4 regions of the Janthinobacterium sp. SUN026 genome follow, and region 1 is predicted to be linked to each of the others. Evidence: predicted binding sites of a transcription regulator. Region 1 holds the regulator's gene; each other region holds the start of a gene.
What was found. Region 1 encodes LexA, which represses DNA repair genes until DNA is damaged. Its sites were predicted from a motif close to ACTGTATNNNNATACAGT; they were not measured.

Region 1 (5,973 bases):
GCGCTTTGGTACCGGTCAGGCGTGCTGGCATGATCTTGCCGTTTTCTTGGACGAAGTCTTTCAGCGTGTCGACGTCTTTGTAGTCGACTTGCTCAACGTGAGCTGCGGTGAAGCGGCAGAACTTCTTGCGTTTGAACAACGGGTTTTGCTGTTTGCGTTTTTCTTTAAGCTTGAGCTTATTTTTGTCGAACTTTTTACCGAATGCCATGTCAGGCTCCTGTATCTAAAATGCGCTAGTCAGAATTGACTGCACTAAAATCAATGATGTGAAACACCAAACTCTTGCTGTTGCGGCTCTTCCTGGCCAGGAAACCCGTGAACTGATACACCCCGCCCAAGCTTGCCTGACTGAACCGGCCTGAGATTTCGCCAGCGGCTAGCGCGGCAACATCAAACTCGGTCAAACGGGCAATCCCGGCTTCCATCTGCTGCGAACTGTGTTGCAATACTGCATTCACAATCGGCAGCCCTGCCGGGGTATAGCGCAATATTTCGCGCTCGGCAATGATGGCGGTTACTTGTAGCTGGTTCAGCGCACGATCCTGGTCAAGAATTAAGCTGCTGCTGCGGCTGGAGCGGCTGCTGGTGCTTCGGTGCGGTGGCTTTTGGCCGCGTCTTCGCGTTGTACCGATTTCATCATCGGCGAAGGAGCTGTTTCAGCTTTCTTCATTTTAACGGTCAGGTGACGCAACACGGCATCATTGAATTTGAATGCTGTTTCCAACTCGACCAGGGTCTCGTTGTCGCATTCGATGTTCAGGCAGATGTAGTGTGCTTTAGGCAGCTTTTGGATCGAGTAAGCCATTTGACGGCGGCCCCAATCTTCCACGCGGTGAACCGAACCGCCGCGGGTGGTTACGCTGGCTTTGTAGCGTTCGATCATCGCGGGCACTTGCTCGCTTTGGTCCGGATGGACGATAAAGACTATTTCATAATGACGCATGCAAACTCCTTCAGGTCGGATTGATAATCGCCCACCCCGGCGTCAAGACGGGTGTGGGAAGGTCAGCCGAAGATTATAACCGCCTTTTGCAAACGTTTCAATCATTCCTTCCACATGGGCCCGAAAAGCCCGCGCGCCGCCGTGCTTTCCGCCCGTGGACAAGTATTTCTTGCGAAATTCGCCTAAAACACGGAAATCCCCTTGCATAGTGGGCGATACTGTACAAAAATACAGACTGTTCATATAGACAGCATTTTAGTATGCACCCACCGCTCATGATCAAGCTGACAGCACGACAAGAACAAATCCTGAACCTGATCAAGGACGCGATTGAAAACACGGGCTTTCCTCCCACCCGTGCCGAAATCGCCAATGAACTGGGTTTTAAATCGGCCAATGCGGCCGAAGAGCATTTACAGGCCCTAGCTCGCAAGGGCGCGATCGAGATTTCGCCCGGCACCTCGCGCGGCATCCGCCTGATCGGCGCCGCCGCCGAAGCGCTGCCGTCGAAGGTGCCGGCAGCGCTGCTGATGTCGCTGCCCCTGATCGGCCGGGTAGCGGCCGGTTCGCCCATCCTGGCGCAGGAAAACCTGGAAGCGAGCTACAACGTGGACCCGGCCCTGTTTTCGGCCAAGCCCGACTTCCTGCTGAAGGTGCGCGGCTGGTCCATGCGCGACGCCGGCATCATGGATGGCGATTTGCTGGCCGTCAAGAAAGTCGACAGCGCCAAGAACGGCCAGATCGTCGTGGCCCGCATCGGCGACGAAGTCACAGTCAAGCGCTACAAGAAGACGGGTTCCGTCATCGAATTGCTGCCGGAAAACCCGGACTTCAAGGTGATTACCGTGTCGCCGGAAGATGAGTTTGCCCTGGAAGGGCTGGCTGTCGGCCTGATGCGCAGCTGGCATTAAATCGCTGCAGCTAAAGAAAGGGCCGCAACAGCATGGCTGTTGCGGCCCTTTTTACATGCTGCGCGGCTGTTTAGGCGTCCAGCGCATTTTTGAAGTCGTCCAGCAAATCGGCCTCATCCTCGATGCCGACGGAGACGCGGATCAGCGACTCGGCGATGCCCATGCTGGCGCGACGCTCGGCGCCCATCTCATAGAAAATCGTGTGGGCGACGGGAATGACGAGGGTGCGCGTGTCGCCGAGATTGCTCGCTGGAATGGCAAGATTGAGACGGTTGAGGAAATCGAAGCAGTCGATGCCGTCCTTTAATTCAAAGCTGAACAGCGAGCCATAGCTGCGGAACAAGTCCGTCGCCAGCGCGTGCTGCGGGTGCGACGCCAGGCCCGGGTAATGCACGGCCGCCACTCTCGGGTCGGCGGCCAGCATGGTGGCCAGCGCCAGGGCGTTCGAACAGGTGCGGTCCATGCGCAAGGCCATGGTTTCCGCGCCGACGGCGATATGGTGCGCCGCTTCCGGCCCCAGGGAGGCGCCAAAGTCGCGCAAGGCCTTGGCGCGGATTTGCGCGATGCCCCACTGCGCGGGCGCCGCCTTCCTGTAATTCTCGAAGATGTTCGGATACTGCGTCCAGTCGAACACGCCCGTATCCGTCAAGCTGCCGCCCAGCGCATTGCCGTGGCCGCCGATAGATTTCGTCAAGGCATTGACCACCAGGCCCGCACCCACGGCTTTCGGGCGGAACAGATATGGCGTCGTCATGGTGTTGTCGACGATGTACAGGATGCCCTTCTCGCGGCACAAGTCGCCGATTTTCTTCAGGTCGGCGATCTGCGTGCGCGGATTGGCAATAGTTTCCACGAAAACAATCCGCGTGGCCGGCGTGATGGCGGCAGCCACATTGGCCACGTCGGTGGCGTCGACGAACGACACGGCGATGCCCTGCCCCGTCACCGTTTGCCACAGGCTGTTGGTGTTGCCAAACAAAAAGGCCGACGACACGACATGGTCGCCCGCGCGCAGCAAGGATTGCACCACGGCACCGATGGCGCCCATGCCGGTGGCGAAGCACAGGGTCGCCACGCCGTCTTCCATCTTGTTGACCTTGTCTTCCAGCGCGGAAACGGTCGGATTGCCCTGACGGCCATAGCGGAAACCCGGTTCCTTGCCCTGGAACACGGAAGCGAGCTGGCGCGCATCGGTGTAACCAAAGGCAACGGAAGTGTGCACGGGCTTGTGCAGGGAGCCATGTTCGATGCCCTTGCGGCGGTCGTTATGCAGGATGGTGGTGGTAAAGCCGTAGTTTTTTTTATCGTTCATGATCGCGGAGAAAAAAATGCCCGGCATCGGCCGGGCAGCTTACTTATGCTTCTGTTGTCGCCAGGTTCAGGTTCAGCTGGGAACGCGGCGTATCTTCGGGCGCTGCCGCCTTCGGATGGTGACGCGCATATTCCAGGCGGTCCAGGTATTCCTGCGACACGTCGCCCGTCACGTACACGCCATCGAAGCACGAAGCCTCGAAGTTGGTCAGGGCCGGGTTGACGTCGGCGATAGCCTGTTTCAGCGCGCCGATATCCTGGTACACGAGGTAGTCGGCCGTGATTTCACGGCACACTTCTTCCGTCGTGCGGCCGTAGGCGATCAGTTCGTCGCGCGTCGGCATGTCGATGCCGTACACGTTCGGGTAAATCACCGGTGGCGCGGCCGAAGCGAAGATGACCTTCGTCGCGCCCGCTTCGCGCGCCATCTGCACGATTTCACGGCTGGTTGTGCCGCGCACGATGGAATCGTCGACCAGCAGCACCACTTTATCCTTGAATTCGGACGGAATCGCGTTGAGCTTCTGGCGCACGGACTTCTTGCGCGCCGCCTGGCCCGGCATGATGAAGGTGCGGCCGATGTAGCGGTTCTTGATGAAGCCTTCGCGGTACTCGATGTTCAGCGCCATGGCCAGCTGGATGGCGGCCGGACGCGAGGAATCGGGAATCGGCATGACCACGTCGATATGCACGCCAGGCAATTCGGCGCGGATCTTTTCGGCCAGGTACTCGCCCATTTTCAGGCGTGTGGCGTACACGGAGGCGCCGTCGATGACGGAATCGGGGCGGGCCAGGTAGACGAACTCGAATACGCACGGGTTCAGGCTGGCATTGTCGGCGCATTGGGCGCTGTGCAATTGCTTGTCAGCATCGATGAAGACGGCTTCGCCGGGACCGATATCGCGCACGAAACGGAAGCCCATGCCTTCCAGGGCGACGGATTCGGAAGCGATCAGGTATTCGGGACCCTGTTCCGTTTCATTGATGCCCAGGCACAGCGGACGGATGCCATGCGGGTCGCGGAAGGCCAGCAAGCCCACGCCGGCGATTTGCGCCACGGCAGCGTAGCCGCCCTTGACGCGGCGGTTCAGCACGGTGACAGCCTTGAAGATGGCTTCCGGGTCCAGGTTCAGGCCCGTCGTCGCTTCCTGGATTTCATGCGCCAGCACGTTGAGCAGCACTTCCGAATCGGAATCGGTATTGATGTGGCGGCGGTCGTTCTTGAACATTTCCAGCTTCAACTGTTCCCAGTTGGTCAGGTTGCCATTGTGCGCCAGGGTGATGCCGAACGGCGCATTCACATAAAACGGCTGTGCTTCCTCTTCGCTCGACGAACCGGCCGTCGGGTAGCGGCAATGGCCGATGCCCGTCGTGCCTTGCAGCGAACGCATGTTGCGAGTACGGAAGACGTCACGCACGAGGCCATTGGCCTTGTGCATGGAAAACATACTGCTGTGATTGGTCGCAATCCCTGCCGCGTCCTGACCGCGATGTTGCAAGAGCAACAATGCATCATAGAGCAATTGATTGACAGGTTGATGGGAAACGACGCCGACGATGCCACACATGGTGTGCTCCTAAACTGTGCTACTGATTTTAAAAAAATTCAAAATTTCACATGCTGCGCGTAAGCGGCAGGCAGATAAGGCTTGATGGCGCGCGCGCCCTGCTCCGCGAGCGGGCTGAGCTGCGCGTTTTTCCAGAATGGCTGCTGCGGTATGGACGTCATGCCGCACAAGATGACGGCGGTCAGCACGATCACAAGGCCCCGCGCCACGCCGAACAGGCTGCCCAGGGTGCGGTCGGCCAGGCTCAGGCCCGTCACCTTGACCAGCGCGTCGACCGTCATGGACAGCAATCCCATCAAAATGCGCACACCGATGAACAGCACCACGAAAGCCAGCAACAGGCGGATGGCTTCGCCCGGCACGGCTTCCGGCAGGAATTTCGCCAGGGTGGCGCCATAGGCATTGGCAATGACGAAAGCCACGACCCAGCTGACCAATGACAGTATTTCCTTGACCAGGCCGCGCATCATGCTGATCAGCACGGACGTCACCAGCACGAACAGCACCAGGTAATCGAAGATCGTCACGCCCGTTCAGCCTTGCAACATCACGCCGGTACCAGGCTGCCGCCCAGGCCCAGCTTTTGCAGCTTGGCGCGGGTCTTTTCGGCGTCTTCGCGGCTGCCGAACGGTCCCACGCGCACGCGGATGCGTTCGCCCGCCGGGCTCGAGACTTTCTGCGTGTACGACTTGATGCCCGCTTCGCGCAGCTTGTCCTGCAGTTCGTCGACCTTGTCCTGCGTCGCCAGCGCCGCCACCTGCACCACGAACTTGCCGCTGGCGTCGTGCGCCTTGTCCTGCACCTTCTCTTGCGGCTTGTCCTGCGGCTTGCCTTCCAGGATGGCCAGCGCGCGCGCGGCATCGTCGGCCGATTGCGCCGGCTTGGCAGGTTTCGGCTCGGGCTTGGCTTCCGGTTTTACTTCATGCTTGGGTTCAGGCTTGGACTCGTGTTTCGGCTCGGCCTTGGGTTCCGGCTTGGTTTCGTGCTTCGGTTCCGGTTTTGGCTCCACCTTGACCGGCTTGGGCTCAGGTTTCGGTTCCACGTAGGCTGGCTTGACCGGCGCAGGCTGGACGGCGGCCAGCACGGGTGCCGGTGCCTGCGTCGGCTTGGCCGCAGGCGGCAGCGGCGCGTCGACGATTTCCTCGGACTGGTCCAGGCCATTCGATGCGGCCCGGGCCGGAATGGCCGGCACGGGTGCCGGTGCAGGCGCTACGGCCTTTTCCTTCGAAGGAATATCGAT
Region 2 (5,973 bases), 140 kb from region 1:
TGGAGCAATTGGCCGCGGAGCACCAGGCGGGCATCGCGGCCCTGCGCAGCTTCGTCGCCCTGAACTTCAACCATTTCAATGCGGCAAGCTGTTCCTCGCTCAGCTGCATTCCCACGCGCGCGCTCGGCGAGGACGAGCGCTACCTGCACCGCATCTGGATGGGCGGACCCTTGCCGGCCATCGCCTGCGAGGCGATCCAGCAGTGGGGCGCGGCGCTCGACGACGTGCGCTGCAACGGCGGCGCGCCGTATGTTTCCATCCTGTGGGTGTGGGACGCGCAGCAACTGCGCGATGACGAGCGCTTCAGCCCCACGGGCGGCGCCGGGCGCTACACGATAGGCCGCTACGACATCGGCGGCACGACCCTGCATATCAATTCGCTGCGCGCGCTGGCGCTGGACTTCGCGCCGGCCCGCTTCGATATCCTCGATACCCTGCATACGCAGCGCTATTTCGCCACCTTGTCCGATTATTTCCGCATCCTCATCATGTGCGAATACGGCGGCCTGTATATGGATGTCGATACGATCCCGCACAATCCGGCGACGATTTTCCTGATGAAGCCGGAAGTGCCCGATTATTTCCAGCGCAAGGATGATGACAGCGAAGAGCGCCGGCATGTCAGTTGGATGAATTTGTTTCTCGATGAAACGGGCATGCTGATCGCCAAGAAGAACGATGCGGCGCTGCGTGTGATCCAGCGCAATGTGAACCGCGCGTATGCGGATATCGACCAGCAGATTCCCCGTTCCTGCCCACAATTCGAGGCGCGGCTGTTCGGCCAGTTTTATGCCGAATGGAAGAAAAACCTGGGCGTGACCCTGCTCAGCCATGCCGAGTTTTACCAGCGCTATTGCGTGCTGTATGACGGCGCGCGGGAAGCGGTGGCGGGTGGCATCCGCGGCATGCGCCTGCTGGACGATATCATTACCGACATGCACATCCCCTTGAGCGACGAGGAACGGCGCGCGTATGCGCGCTGCGTGGCGCGGCTCGACGAAATCGGCTGGCAACTCGACGATCCTTTGATCTTGCCCAATATCGTCGACGTGTTCGATATCGAGGAAGTGCCGCGCATGGCGTATGCTGCCCAATTGCGGGCGGACATCGAGCATTTTCACTATTACTCGGTGCTGTCGGACGATCCGCAGCTCGATCGCGTGAATGACGTTTTTTGCCGCTACCTGCTGGCCCATCGTTCGCAGCATATTGCCGGCGGCAACTTCTGGCGCCCCACCGTGGGCCGCCACGGCAGCCGCATGCCAACCGCCGGCGATGCCCTCCCGCCAAGTGACGAAGTTCAGGCTCAGGCGGGCCTGCTGTCGCATGCGCCGCTCACGCTGGTGCCGGGAGAACTGCTGGGCGACGAGGCGAAGAACCGCATGGCCAAATTGCTGTTTGCCACCAGTTACCTGGAATATTGTTCGTTCGGCAATAAACTCAATCTGCAGTTCGTCGAATTGCAGCGGCGGCAGAACATCGACCCCTACCTGGCGCACATCCACGGCCTGCATGACGAGGACGGGCGTTTCATCGGCTTCTTTACGGCCGCGACGATGGACGAGTTCCAGGCTTGCGGCGCCGTCTCGTATTACCGAGATGACATGAAGGCGCTCGACGATGCGTATGACGCCTTCGTGCTCGCGCATGCGCGCGCCGACGACTGTTTCGTCAGCAGCTTGGCCATCGACGAAAAATACCGGGGCCAGGGTTTATTCAGGCAGATGTTCCACGAAATCCGCGACCTGTCCAGCCGCAAGGGCTGCGCGCGCATCACCTTGACGGTGTGGGAAAAGAGCGAAGCGCTGCAAGTGTATCTGCACAAGGGTTTTCGCAGCGTGGGCACGTTCGACTATGCCTACAGCCTGTTCTATGACCGGCTGCATTTCCTCGTGTATGAAGGAAACTGAGGAAGGTAACTGAGGAGGGAGAACGAGGGAGAACAGGGGCGGCCGGCAGCCGCCCCGTGTAGTGTCTTACAGGGCCAGGAAGGCCAGGCCCGCCACGGCCGTCGGCAGCAGGGCGCCCGCCAGCAGGCCGACGGCGCCGATCGATTCATCCTTGAAGCCGCGGCGCAGCAGGGCCACGCCGGCCGGGTTCGGCGCATTGGCGATGACGGTCAGGCCGCCGCCGGCCACGGCGCCGGCCATCAGCATGTATTTCGCTTCGTCCGTCATGCCGACGATCAGCGAACCGAGGTAGGTGAGGGCCGCATTGTCGGTAATCGCCGTCAAGCCCAGGGCGCCGAAGAACAGGGCCAGCGGTTTCAGGCTCGAAACGATGGGCTGCAGCCACCATTGCTGCATGCCGCCCAGCACCACCAGGCCGCCCAGGAAGAAGCCGACCAGCAAGCCTTCCTTGAGGATCAGCGGGCTTTGATAGCGCTCATACGCCTGCACGAAGCCGAGGAAGAACAGGAACAGGCCGATGAACAGCACGGGATGGTGCGCCAGGGTGACGACGCCGGCCAGCACGATCATGTGCACCAGGCTGACGGCCAGCGGCACTTTCGGCGCTTCCACTTCACCGGCCTTCGGCTTGATGTCGGAGGTGTTGCTATGCAGATATTTGCGCAGCAATATGCTCACGCCCGTGGCGTTGACCAGCACGGCGATGGCGGCCTTCCAGCCGAAATGGGTGGCCATGTAGGCGCTGTCCCAGTTCCACGTGGTGGCCACCATCAGCACGGGCGGCGCCGCGTACGAGGTGAGGGTGCCGCCGATGGAAACGTTGACGAAGAGCACACCCAGCGCGCCGTATTTCAGCCATTCAGGGATGCCCGGGCGGAAGATTTGCGGCGCCAGCATCAGCGCGGCCAGGGTCATCGCGGCCGGTTCCGTGATCAGGGAGCCCGTCAGGGGCACGAGCGCCAGGCCCAGCCAGACGAGGGCCAGTTCCGTGCGCAGCGGCATCACGCGCGCCACGCCTTTCAACAGGCGCTGCACGGCGTCGAGCACGGGGCGCGAGGCGGCCACGACCATGACGACAAAGACGAACAGCGGCTCCGTGTAATGGCGCGACTCGGCATACTCGATGGCCGCATCGCCGCCCGAGACAAAGGCCATGATGATGATCAAAATGAAGGCCCAGAAGCCGAACACGACTTCCACTTCGCCCAGCAAATGCAGCAAGCCCGCATGGCGGGGATGGCGCCGCGATAATGTTTCAAACGACTTGGCGGCGAAGGTGTGGATGAGCGCGAGGCCGAAGACGATGGCGCTGATGAGTTGGATGGTGGTCAAATGCGTTTCCTTATGGACGGAGGAAGCCGCCCGGTGCATTGCCGAGCGGTAAGGAGAGTGCTTATGGTACAGCAATCGATGTGAAAAACGGTGTTTTTCGGACGTCGCGGGACGGCCCCCGGATGGGGATGCGCAGATATGCCTTGCCAAAAGGGGGACTGGATAGTACTGTATATGCATACAGTATTCATCTTCATATTCAATTATGCAACATTCCCAATTGATGGCCTCGCCGGAAGCCTTGCACCCGTCCCTGTGGCGCGCATCGCAGCTTGGGCAGGGCGCCACGCGCTGCCTGGACACGGGCTTTGTCGCCCTGTCCGCGCAGCTGCCCGGCGGCGGCTGGCCCTGCGGCAGCCTCATCGATCTGCTGGTGCAGCAGCCGGGCAGCGGCGAAGTGCGGCTGCTGGCGCCCGCGCTGGCGCAGCTGCCGGGCTTGCCCATCGTGCTGCTGCAGCCGCCCCACCCGCCGCAGGCGCTGGCCCTGGCCGCGCAGGGGCTGGCGCCGTCGCAACTGCTGTGGCTGAAGAGCGCCGGCAGCAAGGATGCCCTGTGGGCGGCGGAAAACATCTTGCGTAGCGGCACGTGCGGCGCCTTGCTGTTCTGGCAGCCGCACGTGCGCGCCGACAGCCTGCGCCGCCTGCACCTGGCCGCGCAGTCCGGCAACACCCTGTTCTGCATGCTGCGCCCCTTGCATGGCGCGCAGGATGCGTCGCCGGCGCCGCTGCGCCTGTCCGTGCGCCCGGCCGCCGGCGGCATCGAGATCGGCTTCATCAAGCGCCGGGGACCGCAGCGCGACGCGCCCCTGTTCCTGCCCCTGCAACCTCCTTCATTACTGCTACGCCATGCGACTCTGGATCGGCCTGTACCTGCCCCGGCTCCCGCTCGAAGTGTTTTGCCCGCGCTGGTCGTCTGACCTTCTCGGCGTAGTGCTGGAGCAGGAGCAAGTGATGGCCGTGTCGCCGCTGGCGCGGGCGGCGGGTATCCGGCCGGGCATGCGCCGCGCGGGCGCGCTGATGCTGGCGCCGCAGGCGCGCCTGCACGAGCGCTCTTTGGCACTGGAGGCGCAGGCGCTGCAAGCGGTGGCGCTGGCGCTGCTGCAATATTCGCCGCTGGTGGCGCAGGGCGAGGAAGCGACCCTGCTCGTCGACGCGGGCGCCAGCCTGCGCCTGTTCGGCGGCGTGCGGGCCCTGTGCCGGCAGATTGCGGCCAGCTTGCGCGCGCTGGGCTACACGGCCCAGCTGTCGTGCGCCCCCACGGCGCGCGGCGCCTGGCTGCTGGCGCGCGCCGGGACGCGCCGGGGCCGCGTGCTGGGCATGGAGAGCCTGGTGCGCCGTCTCGACGGCTTGCCATGCGCCTTGCTGCCGCCCGCGCGCCCCTGGCTGGAATGGCTGGACGGCATCGGCTGCCGCACCCTGGGGCAGTTGCGCCATTTGCCGCGGCCCGGCTTGCAGCGCCGCTGCGGCGGGGCCTTGCTCGACATGCTCGACGATGCGCATGGCCACGGCACGGAACTGTACCTGTGGCTCGAAGCGCCGCCCACGTTTTGCGCCAGCCTGGAATTGTTCGACCGCGTGGAGCACGCGGAAGCGCTGCTGTTCGGCGCGCGCCGCCTGCTGCAGCAAATGACGGGCTGGCTGTGTGCGCGGCAATTCGCCGTCGAACGCATCCAATTGCTGCTGGCGCACGAGCGGGGCAGGGTGGCGCGCCCGCCCACCGTCATCGACCTGGCCTTGGGCGAGGCCGTCTGGCGCGACGAGCATTTATTGCGCTTGCTCAAGGAGCGCCTGGCGCAGCTGGTGCTGGAGGCGCCCGTGATCGGCCTCACCCTGGAAGCGCTGCAGGTGCAGCCGATGGCGCCGCCCAGCGACACCCTGTTTCCCGAGCCGGGCGGCACGCCGCAGGAGCGCCAGCGCTTGCTGGAATTGCTGGTGGCGCGTCTTGGCGCCGAGAATGTCTTGCAGGCGGCGCCGCGCGCCGATTACCGCCCCGAGGCGGCCAACCAGTGGCTGCCGCTGCCGGCCAGGCCAGGCGCACAAAACGCGCAGCCGGACTTGCCGCCCGGCTTGTCCGGCATGCCCCGTCCCGGCTGGCTGCTGGCCCAGCCCATCGCCCTCCTGATGCGCGAACACCGGCCGTTTTATGGCTCGCCGTTGAAAATGGTGTCCGTCGCCGAACGCATTGAAGCGGGCTGGTGGGGGCAGTCGCAGGCGCGCGATTATTTCATTGCCGAAGGACTCGATCACGCCCATTACTGGGTTTACCGAGAACGCATCGCCGGCAGCGGAGAAGATGCCGCGCCGCGCTGGTTTTTGCATGGCTTGTTTGGCTGAATGCGTTGTCCTGCTGAAACTGTCATGCTTGGCTATACTTGCCTGCTTGTGCCACGTCATACACCTCAAAAGGATTTCCATGACCCAACTCTCCGACTTCCCCATCACCCAAAAATGGCCTGCCCGGCATCCCGAGCGTTTGCAGCTGTACTCGCTGCCGACGCCGAACGGCATCAAGGTCTCCATCCTGCTGGAAGAGCTGGGCCTGGCGTACGAGCCGCACCTGGTCAGCTTCGAGCAAAACGACCAGCTGTCGCCCGCCTTCCTGTCCCTCAATCCGAACAACAAGATTCCCGCCATCCTCGACCCGGATGGTCCCGATGGCAAGCCGCTGGCCCTGTTCGAGTCGGGCGCCATCCTGCTGTACCTGGCCGAGAAAACGGGCAAGTTCATCCCGC
Region 3 (5,973 bases), on a different contig from region 1:
CGCCAGCAAGCCCAGGGCCGCTGGCCAGGGCAGGTTCATGGCGAGAAATCCGGGCAGGGCGATGACGCTGAGCAGACCCAGCAGGACGGGACCGGCCAGGAACACGAGAATTTCCATGGAACTGGCCAGGCTGGCGGCAAATTGCAGCAAAGCATGATGGGCCAGGCGCAAGCGCAGGGCGAGGTAGGGGGAAAAGCTGCGGGGCAGGCGCATCAGGCAGGAACGGCGGAGTCGGCAAGAGCGCTGATTCTAGTGCATTTGCGCTCCCACAATGGGAAAAGCCCTTCGGTTCCAGGAACCAAAGGGCTTTTCTTTTATTGGCGGAGCGGACGGGACTCGAACCCGCGACCCCCGACGTGACAGGCCGGTATTCTAACCAACTGAACTACCACTCCAAGCTCGTATGATCTGTGTTGCTGATCCATGAAGCACTGGATAATTTTCTGTTTGGTGGTGGGTGCTGAGAGGCTCGAACTCCCGACCTACGCCTTGTAAGGGCGCCGCTCTACCAACTGAGCTAAGCACCCGCATACCCAGAAAACTATCCCGACGTTTGTCACCACGTCTGGAAGAGGCACTATTATAGGGGGCGCTTTCATGCTTGTGCAACTATTCTTGAGGGGGAATGGCAGTTTTTTTGCTGAAAAGCGCAAAAATGTTCAGGCGAGGGGGGATGGACGTGTTTTTGGCTTCTGAAATGGGAAAAGCCCTTCGGTTCAAGGAACCAAAGGGCTTTTCTTTTATTGGCGGAGCGGACGGGACTCGAACCCGCGACCCCCGACGTGACAGGCCGGTATTCTAACCAACTGAACTACCACTCCAAGCTCGTATGATCTGTATTGCTGATCCATGAAGCACTGGACAGTTTTCTGATTTGGTGGGTGCTGAGAGGCTCGAACTCCCGACCTACGCCTTGTAAGGGCGCCGCTCTACCAACTGAGCTAAGCACCCGTTGCTTGTCTCAGAAAACCATCCCGACGTTTGTCACCACGTCTGGAAGAGGCGCTATTATAGGACGGGTAAAATCCTTCTGCAAGCGCTTTTTTCACATTATTGCCCGAATGCGGTTGGGAGCATCTGAAAAAAGTGCAGGGCAATGTAACGCTGCCATGGGCTTTTTCTCAGGGCTCCTATTCCGTGATGCCCCATTGCGATAGCATCCACGCCATATTGAACGCGTTTTCGGCGATGGCGTTATAGCGGCCCGACGCGCCGCCGTGGCCGGCACCCATATTCGTTTTCAGCAGCAGGGGGTTGCTGTCCGTTTTATACGCGCGCAGCTTGGCCACATATTTTGCCGGTTCCCAGTACATGACCTGGCTGTCGTTCAGGCCCGTCGTCACCAGCATGGCGGGATAGTTCTTGCGCGCAATGTTGTCGTACGGCGAGTAGCTGAGCATGTAGTCGTACGCGGCCTTCTGGTTCGGGTCGCCCCATTCCAGGTACTCGCCCGTGGTCAGGGGCAGGCTGGCGTCCATCATGGTGTTCATCACGTCGACAAACGGCACGGCCGCGTGCACGGCGTGGAACAGGTCGGGGCGCATGTTGACGACGGCGCCCATCAGCAAGCCGCCCGCGCTGCCGCCCTGGATGATGAGGCGGTTCGGGCTGGTCCATTTTTCGCGCACCAGGTAGTCGGCGCTGTCGATGAAGTCATTGAAGGTGTTTTTCTTCTTCATCAGCATGCCGTCTTCATGCCAGGCTTCGCCCATGTCGGTGCCGCCGCGGATATGCGCTTGCGCATAGATGACGCCCCGTTCCAGCAGGCTGATGCGGCTGATGGAAAAAGTGGCTTCCGTGGAAATGCCGTAGGAGCCGTACGAGTACAGCAGCAGCGGCGCTGAACCGTCGAGCTTGACGCCTTTCTTGTAGACGACCCACAGCGGCACTTGCACGCCATCGCGCGCCTTCACCCACAAGCGCTGCGTGGTGTAGCGGCTGCTGTCGAAGCCGCCGACGATTTCCTGCTGCTTCAGCACCGTGCGCTTGCCGTCCTGCATGCTGACGTCGATGACGGTGGGCGGCGTGACGGGCGACTGGTAGGACATGCGAAATTGCGTGGCGGAAAATTCCGGCGTGCCGGCCGCCGTGGCCAGGTAGACGGGGTCGTCGAACTGCACCGCCTTCCAGTTCTTTTGCGCAAAATCAAAGATGCGGGCGCGGTTCAGGGCGCGTGCCTTTTCCATCACCACCAGGTAGCCCTGGAAGACGTCGATGGACTGGATCACGGCATCCTTGTTGTGCGGCACGACGGGCTTCCAGTTCTTCGGCTGCGGCGCGGAGAATGGCGCGCTGACGACACGGAAATTCTTCGCCCCCTTGTTGGTCAGAATATACAGCTGGCCGTCGCGGTGCTCGATGCCGTAGCGGTGGCCTTTTTCACGTTTCAGCACGGATTGGAACGTGCCTTGCGGCTTGCTCGTTGGCAGCAGCAGCACTTCGCTCGTGTCCGTGCTGCCCGAGGTGAGCACGAAGAATTGCTTGTCGCGCGTGCGGTCCACATGGATGGCGAACTGCTCCACCGGCTCGTGGTAGACCTGTTGCGGCGCACCGCCCAGGGCCAGGCGGAACAAGCGGTCCGAGCGCTTGGTGGTGGCGTCTTCCTGCGCCAGCATCAGGGTGGCGTTATCCGCCGCCCAGGCCAGCGATGTCACGCGCGGCATGCTGTCGCCTAGCAACTTGCCCGTTTTCAAATCCTTGACATGCAGCTCGTACTGGCGGAAACCCGTCGTGTCGGTGGTGTAGGCAAGCAACTGTTCATTCGGGCTGATGCTAAATGCGCGCACGGCAAAGAATTTGTGGCCTTCGGCCAATTGATTCTGATCCAGCAAGATTTCCTCGGCCGCCTGCGCATCATAGGCGCCGCTGGCGCCGACGGGGCGGCGGCAGTGAATCGGGTATTGCTTGCCCGCTTCCACACGCGTGTAATAGTAGAAATTGCCCTGGCGCGCAGGCACGGACAAGTCCACTTCCTGCATGCGTCCCTTGACTTCCGCATATACCTTGTCGGCCAGCGGCTGGATCGGCGCCGTGACGGCGGCCGTGTAGGCGTTTTCCGCATTCAGGTAGTCGATCACGGCAGGATCGGCTTTCTTTTGCAGCCAGCGGTAGTCGTCCGTGACGACCGTGCCGTGGCGCGTTTCCTGCCAGGCCGTCTTGGCGGCGACGGGGGCGACGGCCGTGGCGATGGTGGTGGTGGCGTCGGCGGCCAGCGCGGATGGCGCCAGCGTGGACAGTAGCAGGGCCGGCAGGATGGATGACCAGACGGACCGGCGGCGCAAGGCATGATGTGCTGTAGACAAGGCAACTCCTTTGAATAGTTGTGTCAGGATTGTAATCTTGCTATTGAGAAAAGCAACCGCTGATCGTCGCCATCGGGTCCCGTGCGTTTCAACTTGCATCCGCGGTCATTTCCGGTAATACTGTATGCATGCACAGTATCTTGCCGCAATGAAGGCAAGCCGATCCGCCGCGAGGTGTTTTTTGATTTCATCTGCCCCCACACTTGCCGAAGCACCCGCCGCGCGCCGCTGGATCGCCCACCTGGACATGGACGCCTTCTTCGCTTCCGTGGAACTGTTGAAATATCCGGAATTGCGCGGCGAAGCCGTCGTCATCGGCGGCGGGCGCCTGCAGCAGCCCGTGCTGCAGATAGACGGCACGCGGCAGTTTGCGCGCATGCGCGATTACGTGGGGCGCGGCGTCGTCACCACGTCGACCTATGCGGCGCGCGCGTTTGGCGTGTTTTCCGCCATGGGCATCATGAAGGCGGCGAAACTGGCGCCCGACAGCATCCTGCTGCCGGCCGATTTCGAGGCCTACCGCGAGTATTCGGCCCGCTTCAAACAAGCCGTGGCCCAGTTGTGCCCCATCATCCAGAACGTGGGCATCGATGAAATCTATGTCGACCTGACGGAACACGGCGCGCAGGCGCCGGCCATGGCGGCGCGCCTGAAGGCGGCCGTGTTCGAGGCGACGGGCCTGTCGTGCTCGATTGGCCTGGCGCCCAACAAATTGCTGGCGAAAATCTGTTCCGACTTGGAAAAACCCGACGGACTCACCATTTTGTCGCCCGAGGATATCGCCACGCGCGTGTGGCCCTTGCCGGCGAAAAAGATCAACGGTATCGGCCCGAAGGCGACGGCCAAGCTGGAAGCCCTGGGCATCATCACCATCGGCGAACTGGCGCAAGCCGACATGGCCATGCTGCGCACGCAGTTTGGCGACCTGTACACGGGCTGGCTGCGCCAGGCGGCGCTGGGCATCGACGAGCGGCCCGTGCAGACGAGCCGGGAAACCAAGTCCGTCAGCCGCGAAACGACGTTTGAGCGCGACTTGCAGGTGGTGCGCGACCGCGCCACGCTGTCGGAAAAGCTGGAAAGCCTGTGCACGCGCGTGGCGGGCGACCTGGACAAGCAGTCGCTGGCGGGGCGCACGGTGGGCATCAAGCTGCGTTTCGAGGATTTCAGCACCGTCACGCGCGACATCACCTTGCCCAGCGCCACGGCGGACGCCGCCGCCATCCTGCGGGCCAGCCGCGATTGCTTGCGGCGCGTGCCATTTGAAAAGAAAATCCGCCTGCTGGGCGTGCGTATCTCGACCTTGTCCGATCCGGCCATCGTGATGCGGCAGGCGCCGGCCCAGGCGGAGCTGTTTCCAGCCCTGTAGCGGCATTCCCCACGCATCAACAACACCGCGTCAGTCCGCGCTTTTGACGGCATTCCCGTGTCGAAAGTGTAGAATGGCGTTCCCCTGGCACTACTGAAACAAACGGAAGACAAAAACTATGTGGTTCAAGAATCTTCAGATTTACCGCCTGCCCGCACCATGGGCCTATACGCCAGAACAACTGGAAGAGGCCTTGTCCTCGAACAAATTTACGCCGGCGACCAGCATGGATCTGATGCGCCAGGGCTGGGATACGCCACGCCCGAACGGCGGCCTGGTCCACGTGGTCAACAAGCAGATGCTGATCTTGCTGGGTACGGAAAAGAAACTGTTGCCAGCGACCGTCATCAACCAGGTGGCCAAGGCCCGCGCCGCCGAGATGGAAGAAGCGCAAGGCTTTGCACCAGGCAAGAAAGCCATGAAGGAATTGAAGGAACGCGTGGCCGACGAGCTGTTGCCGCGCGCCTTCAGCATCCGCAGCAACGTCTGGACGTGGATCGATCCCGTCAATGGCTGGCTGGTGGTCGATGCCGCCAGCCCGGCGAAAGCCGATGAAGTCATCAAGCTGCTGCTCAAAGCCGTGGACAAGTTGCCGCTGGAAAGCCTGCGCGTGCAGCGCTCGCCCGTGGCGGTGATGACGGAATGGCTGCAGGCGGACGATGCGCCTGCCGGCTTCACGGTCGACATGGATACGGAATTGCGCGCCACGGGCGAGAGCAAGGCCACCGTGCGCTACGTGCGCCACACCCTGGAAGCGGACGACGTGCGCCGCCACATCGCGGCCGGCAAGCAGTGCACGCGCCTGGCCATGACGTGGAACGACAAGATTTCGTTCGTGCTGACGGAATCGCTGGCCATCAAGAGCGTCAAGCCGCTGGACGTGATCAAGGAAACGGAATCGAGCACGAAGAACGACGAAGAGCGTTTCGACGGCGACGTGATGCTGATGACGGGCGAGTTGAGCAAGCTGATGGCCGACGTGGTCGAAGCCCTGGGCGGCGAAGCGACTGCATAAGCGCAGTCATACCGGTACGAAAAAGGAGCTGCGGCTCCTTTTTTTTCGCCTGTGGATTGCGAAAAGATAAAAAAAGCGCCTTGCACGGTGAAGTGCAAGGCGCTTTCGGACAAGCTAATTCACGACGTCAAATTAGAACTTGTAGTTGCCGGTGATGTAGAACGTGCGCAGCATCGGATCGGCGTAACGCGGATCGAAGCCAACCTGGTGGCCGGACGACGCACGCAGCGACAGCGGTGGATTGCGGTCAAACAGGTTCTTGATACCGGCACGGATCGACGTTTTGTTGT
Region 4 (5,973 bases), 1.0 Mb from region 1:
TAGATCAACAAGATGAAGAACAGGGTCCAGAAGACGGAGACGCGTGTTTCGTGCACGGACGGCGTGGTGTAGGATCGCATCAGGATGTGGGGCAGGGCGGCCGTGCCCAGCATCATGCAGAACACGAGGGCCAGGAAATTGTTGCGCTTGATGTCGGATTGTTCCCGGTCGGCGGCGGGGAATGGCTGCGCGTGCGGAATGATCGGTTCGGCGCGTTTCTGGTTCTGCGCCTGTGCCGCCTGCCACAGCACGCGTGCCTCGTCCGGACTTTTTGGATAGGCGATCAGGTAGCGCTCCGCGTTGCGGATGTCGAACAGCGAGGCATTGCGCTGGCGCAAACTATCGAGCTGGCGCTGGGCCGTCAGATGGCCTTGTTCCCAGGAAGCGGGCAAGCCGTCGATGCGCGCCTGGTAGCTTTGCGCGCGCTGGCGGAAGATGGCGCGCACTTCGTTTTCTTTTGGGTCCGTTTCCAGCACGTGTTCGCGCGCGCTCAGTTGCGGCAGCACCTTGCCGTAGGCGATCTGCGGCACGGGATTGTCCGCATGCTTGACCGACAGCCACATGGCGGGAATCAGAAAGGCGACGAGGATGATGATGTACTGCGCCACCTGCGTCCAGGTGATGGCGCGCATGCCGCCTAGAAAGGAGCAGACGAGGATGCTGGCCAGGCCCAGGAAGATGCCGACGGAAAAATCCACGCCCGTGAAGCGCGAGGCGATCAGTCCGACGGCATAGATCTGCGCCACCACATACGTAAACGACACGATGATGGTGGCGGCCACGGCCACCACGCGCACGCTGGCGCCCCGTTTGTCGGTGCCGCTGCCGTAGCGGGCAGCGAGGAAATCGGGAATCGTGTACTGGCTGAACTTGCGCAGGTAGGGCGCGATCAATAGCGCCACCAGGCAATAGCCGCCCGTCCAGCCCATGATGAAGGCCAGGCCGTCGAAGCCGTTCAGGTACAGGCCGCCGGCCAGGCTGATGAAGCTGGCCGCCGAAATCCAGTCGGCGGCCGTGGCCATGCCGTTGAACATGGCCGGCACCCGGCGCCCCGCCACATAGTATTCGGTGACGTTCGAGGTGCGGCTGATGACGCCGATGGTGGCGTACAGGGTGATGGTGACGAGCATGAACAGGTAGCCGATCCACGCGCGCGGCATGCCTTCCTGTTCCAGTACCGACAGGGCCAGCAGGAAGGCGGCGAAACCGGCGGTAAACAGCAGGTAGTAGCGGCACAGGCGCGCAAAGAAGCTGCGCTGGCCGCTCATGCTTGCTCCTCGGCATGAAAAGCCCGGTCGAGGCGCCGCATGCGCCAGGCATACAAGGCGATGATGGCCAGGTACACGAGCGAGGCGCCCTGGGCCGCCATATAGAAGGGCAGCGGCCAGCCGAACAGATTCAAATGCAACAGTTCGCGCGCATAGAACACGGTCAGGAAGCCCGTCAGCAGCCAGACCAGCAGCAGGATGGCCGTCAGGCTCCGCGTCTTGCGCCAGTGCACATCGAGGCGCGCCTGCAGCTCGGGGCTGGGCGTGCGCGCCGGCCGCGCGGGAGGAGCGGGTGGGCTCGGCTTATCCATACGTGATGTCATCCTCTTCTGGCGCATCCGGCAACAGCAGGGCGATGCTCAGGCGCAGCAGGGTGCCCGGCAGCTTCGGCGACTGCGCGCGCGGATTGTTAAAAATATCGACTTCGGCGCCATGCTGCTGAGCAATTTCGCGCACGATGGCCAGGCCCAGTCCGCTACCGTCGACATTGCTGCCGAGAATGCGGTAAAAGCGTTCGAAGACGTGGGCCCGCTCCGCTTGCGGTATGCCGGGGCCCGTATCTTCCACTTCCAGGATGGCCAGTTCCAGGGTGCTGCGCACGCGCACCGTGACGCTGCCGCCAGCCGGCGTGTAGCGCAAGGCATTGTCGATCAGGTTGCTCAGCAGCTCGCGCAGCATCATGGCATTGCCGGAAATCAAGATCGAATACGCGGGCTGCTCGAAGCCCAGGTCGATATGCTGGGCAAACGAGGCTTGCACCCAGTCTTGCACCACGCCACGCGCCAGTTCGCTCAGCTCGATCGGCTCGAACGCCGTGCCTGCCTGCGGCTGGTTTTCCGCGCGCGCCAGGGCCAGCAACTGGTTGACCAGGCGCGTGGCCGCTTCCGAACTTTTCGCCAGTTGCAGCAGCGAGCGGTGGATTTCGTCGTGGTCGGTCTGGCGCAGGGCCAGCTCGGATTGCATGCGCATGCCGGCCAGCGGCGTTTTCATCTGGTGCGCGGCATCGGCGATGAAACGTTTCTGCATGTCGATCGACAGCGACAGCCGCGCCAGCATCTCGTTGAGCGAACCGACCAGCGGCGTGATTTCTTCGGGCACCTGGCCCGATTCGATGGGCGATAGATCGTCGGGCGGGCGGGCGCGTATGCGTTCCTGCAATTGCGCCAGCGGCGACAGGCCGCGCGCCAGGGCAAACCAGACCAGGGCCAGGATCACGGGCAGGATGATGAACTGCGGCAAAATCACGCCCTTGATGATTTCATTGGCCAGCTGGGCGCGCTTTTCCAGGGTTTCCGCCACTTGCACCAGCGCGCGGCTGGGTTCATCATCGTTGCCGGAAGGAATGTCGAGATAGCTGAACGCCACGCGCACGGGCGTGCCGTGGATGGTGTCGTTGCGAAACAGCACCATGCCGCTGCGGTATTTGTCGGGGTCTTGCGGCGGCGGCAGATCGCGGTCGCCGTTCAGGTATTCGCCGCGCGGGCCCACCACCAGGTAATACAGGGTGTCGACATCGTCGCCGCGCAGGAAGTCGCGGCCCTTGCCGTTTTTGTCCGGCACGTGGCGCAGCATCGCGCCATCGGCTTGCTTGACCTGTTGCGTCAGCACCGTCACGCTGTCTTCCAGCGCATGGTCGAACGGTTGATTGGCGATGCTCTTGGCCACCAGATAGGTGATGGCGATGCTCATCGGCCACAGCAGCAGCAAGGGCGCCAGCATCCAGTCGAGGATTTCGCCGAACAGCGAATGCTCGATGGTGTCATCCTGCTCCGTGGTGGGCGGCTCGAACCAGTCGTCGTCGTCCGCCTCGTCCGCTGGCGCCTCGCGCACCTTCACTTGCTGGCGGGTCCGCTGGCCGGGCTTGCCGATTCGCCCGCTTCGGCGTTCAGGCGCGCCGCTTCCGAGTATTTTTCCAGGCAGTATCCGAGGCCGCGCACGGTGGCGATGCGCACGCCGCCCACTTCGATCTTCTTGCGCAAGCGGTGGACATACACTTCGATGGCGTTGTTCGACACTTCTTCGCCCCATTCGCACAGGTGGTCGACCAGTTGCTCTTTTGAAACGAGGCGGCCCGTGCGGCCCAGCAGGATTTCCAGCAAGCCCAGTTCGCGCGCCGACAGGTCCAGCATCTGGTCGTTGATGTAGGCGCTGCGCCCCACCTGGTCGTAGCTGAGGGGGCCGTGCTTGATGATGGTGGCGCCGCCGCCGGCGCCGCGGCGCGTCAGGGCGCGCACTCTTGCCTCCAGTTCCGACAAGGCGAACGGCTTGGCCATATAATCATCGGCGCCGAGGTCGAGGCCATTCACGCGTTGCTCGATGGAATCGGCGGCCGTCAGGATCAGCACGGGAAGCAGCGAGGCGCGCGCGCGCAGGCGGCGCAGCACTTCCAGCCCGGACATCTTGGGCAAGCCCAGGTCGAGGATCAGCAAGTCGAATTCCTGGGTGGACAGGGCCGTATCGGCCTCTTGCCCGGTCTTGACGTAATCGATCGCATAACCGGACTGGCGCAGCGAGCGGGTCAGGCCATCGGCCAGCACGCTGTCATCTTCGGCAAGTAAAATACGCATGGTGCACTTCCTATGCTTGCGACGGTAGAAGCTTGTATTGTGTTTCATTTTCCGCAAGGTGGCGAATTTTTGTGAAAAACAGGGTTGTATTGATCTGTTTCAAAACAAATCCACGTTCCGCTTGCATTGATCACTGTTTTTTTATACAGTACTGTCTGTGTAAAGAATTTAACCCACTGGCGCTATCGCAGGCCGACCGATTCACGTGAATCGTCGACTGTAGAACGGCTGAAAGAACATATGGACGATAAAAAAGCTGTAGTACCCGCATCGGAAAAAGCCAAGGCGCTCGCCGCCGCACTGGCGCAGATCGAGAAGCAGTTTGGCAAAGGTTCGGTCATGCGCATGGATGCCAGCGCACCGATCGAAGAAGTGCAAGTCGTGTCGACCGGTTCGCTCGGCCTCGATATCGCGCTGGGCGTGGGCGGCTTGCCGCGCGGCCGCGTGGTGGAGATCTACGGTCCGGAATCGTCGGGTAAAACCACCCTGACCCTGCAAACCATTGCTGAAATGCAAAAACTGGGCGGCACCTGCGCCTTTATCGATGCCGAGCACGCGCTCGACGTCGGTTACGCGCAAAAGCTGGGCGTGAACCTGCATGAACTGCTGATCTCGCAACCGGATACGGGCGAGCAGGCGCTGGAAATCTGCGACGCCCTCGTGCGTTCGGGCAGCGTCGACCTCGTCGTCATCGACTCCGTGGCCGCACTGACGCCACGCGCCGAGATCGAAGGCGACATGGGCGATTCCCTGCCAGGCTTGCAAGCCCGTTTGATGTCGCAAGCCCTGCGCAAGCTGACCGGCTCCATCAACCGCACGAATACCCTGGTCATCTTCATCAACCAGATCCGCATGAAGATCGGCGTGATGTTCGGCAGCCCGGAAACGACCACTGGCGGCAATGCACTGAAATTCTACGCCTCCGTGCGCCTGGATATCCGCCGTACCGGCTCGATCAAGTCCGGCGATGAAGTGATCGGCAACGAAACCAAGGTCAAGGTCGTCAAGAACAAGATCGCGCCGCCGTTCAAGGAAGCGCACTTCGACATCCTGTACGGCGCCGGCACCTCGCGCGAAGGCGAAATCCTGGACCTGGGCTCGGATGCCAAGATCGTGGAAAAATCCGGTTCGTGGTACAGCTACAACGGCGAACGCATCGGCCAGGGCAAGGACAACGCCCGCGCCTTCCTGCAAGAGCGTCCGGCGCTGGCCCGCGAGATCGAAAACAAGGTCCGCGCTTCGCTGGGCGTGCGCGAACTGCCGCCGCTGGCTGCTGAAAAGCCGGAAAAAGCGGATAAAGCTGCCGACAAGGCTGCCAAGGCTGCGGAAGCCAAGGCCGCCGAGTAAGCGACAGTGGCGGGGCCAGCCTGGCCCGCCGGCGGCAGCTTGCCGCATAAAAAAGTTCTACAATGATTGCCGCCCTGCGCCTGTGCGCCTGGCGGCAATTGTGTTTTCAGTCCGGTGTGGTAAAGATGGGATACAGGTATGGCAGGGGTACAACTAAGCCTGAAGGGCAGGGCGCTACGCTTTCTGTCGATGCGCGAACACAGCCGCATGGAATTGCGGCGCAAGCTGCAGCGCCATGCGCAGGAAGGCGATGATGTGGAAGCCTTGCTCGACAGCCTGGAGCAAGCCAACTGGCTGTCGCAGGAGCGTTTTTCCGAGTCGTTGATCCACCGCCGTTCGGCCCGCTTTGGCAATAGCCGCATCATGGCGGAATTGCAAAGCCATGGCATTGGGGGCGAGGCGCTGCAGGAACTCAAGGCGGGCCTGGCCGAAGGGGAAGTGGCGCGCGCCTGCGAAGTGTGGCGCCGCAAATTTGGTGCAGTGGCGCAAGATGCCGAGCAGCGCAACAAGCAGATGCGCTTTCTGATGCAGCGCGGCTTTTCGCAGCGCGCCGTGCAAGCGGCCTTGAAGGGGCGGGAGCCCGAGGACGACTAGGCGGCTGGCGCGCTTCTGCGTGCTTTCGTGCCGTGCCGGCCGGCCCGCTCTGGCCGCGCTGTGTTCCATCTACAACAGTCCGCACGATGCCTTGCTTGCGTGCGCGGGCCAGTCGGCCTTGCTGTTTGTCCATGTTTTCTTTGCAGGATTCTGCTTCTGTCATCGCCCTGTCAAGCCAGCGGCGTATTGTTGCGCTG

Region 2: imuA (translesion DNA synthesis-associated protein ImuA) is a predicted target of LexA. The motif match lies at 3,410-3,427, and genes of this name have one in related genera.
Region 3: dinB (DNA polymerase IV) is a predicted target of LexA. The motif match lies at 3,422-3,439, and genes of this name have one in related genera.
Region 4: recA (recombinase RecA) is a predicted target of LexA. The motif match lies at 3,968-3,985, and genes of this name have one in related genera.

Annotation. Positions count from the first base shown of each region.
Region 1 is NZ_JAPQNU010000001.1:1,106,261-1,112,233, reverse strand. Features, by position in the region: gene rpsR (30S ribosomal protein S18) at 1-208, opposite strand, end outside; gene priB (primosomal replication protein N) at 234-533, opposite strand; gene rpsF (30S ribosomal protein S6) at 554-943, opposite strand; gene lexA (transcriptional repressor LexA) at 1,219-1,854, shown strand; gene OX459_RS05070 (cystathionine gamma-synthase family protein) at 1,925-3,166, opposite strand; gene purF (amidophosphoribosyltransferase) at 3,210-4,733, opposite strand; gene OX459_RS05060 (CvpA family protein) at 4,772-5,260, opposite strand; gene OX459_RS05055 (SPOR domain-containing protein) at 5,281-5,973, opposite strand, start outside.
Region 2 is NZ_JAPQNU010000001.1:963,924-969,896, forward strand. Features, by position in the region: gene OX459_RS04445 (GNAT family N-acetyltransferase) at 1-1,910, shown strand, start outside; gene OX459_RS04450 (putative Na+/H+ antiporter) at 1,977-3,242, opposite strand; gene imuA (translesion DNA synthesis-associated protein ImuA) at 3,448-4,158, shown strand; gene OX459_RS04460 (DNA polymerase Y family protein) at 4,088-5,575, shown strand; gene OX459_RS04465 (glutathione S-transferase N-terminal domain-containing protein) at 5,655-5,973, shown strand, end outside.
Region 3 is NZ_JAPQNU010000007.1:104,247-110,219, reverse strand. Features, by position in the region: gene OX459_RS25085 (hypothetical protein) at 1-213, opposite strand, end outside; tRNA gene OX459_RS25080 (tRNA-Asp) at 319-395, opposite strand; tRNA gene OX459_RS25075 (tRNA-Val) at 452-527, opposite strand; tRNA gene OX459_RS25070 (tRNA-Asp) at 745-821, opposite strand; tRNA gene OX459_RS25065 (tRNA-Val) at 876-951, opposite strand; gene OX459_RS25060 (S9 family peptidase) at 1,131-3,302, opposite strand; gene dinB (DNA polymerase IV) at 3,484-4,668, shown strand; gene OX459_RS25050 (recombination-associated protein RdgC) at 4,787-5,683, shown strand; gene OX459_RS25045 (TonB-dependent receptor) at 5,816-5,973, opposite strand, start outside.
Region 4 is NZ_JAPQNU010000001.1:107,455-113,427, forward strand. Features, by position in the region: gene OX459_RS00550 (sodium:solute symporter family protein) at 1-1,268, opposite strand, end outside; gene OX459_RS00555 (DUF4212 domain-containing protein) at 1,265-1,579, opposite strand; gene OX459_RS00560 (sensor histidine kinase) at 1,572-3,104, opposite strand; gene OX459_RS00565 (response regulator transcription factor) at 3,101-3,835, opposite strand; gene recA (recombinase RecA) at 4,076-5,182, shown strand; gene recX (recombination regulator RecX) at 5,321-5,776, shown strand.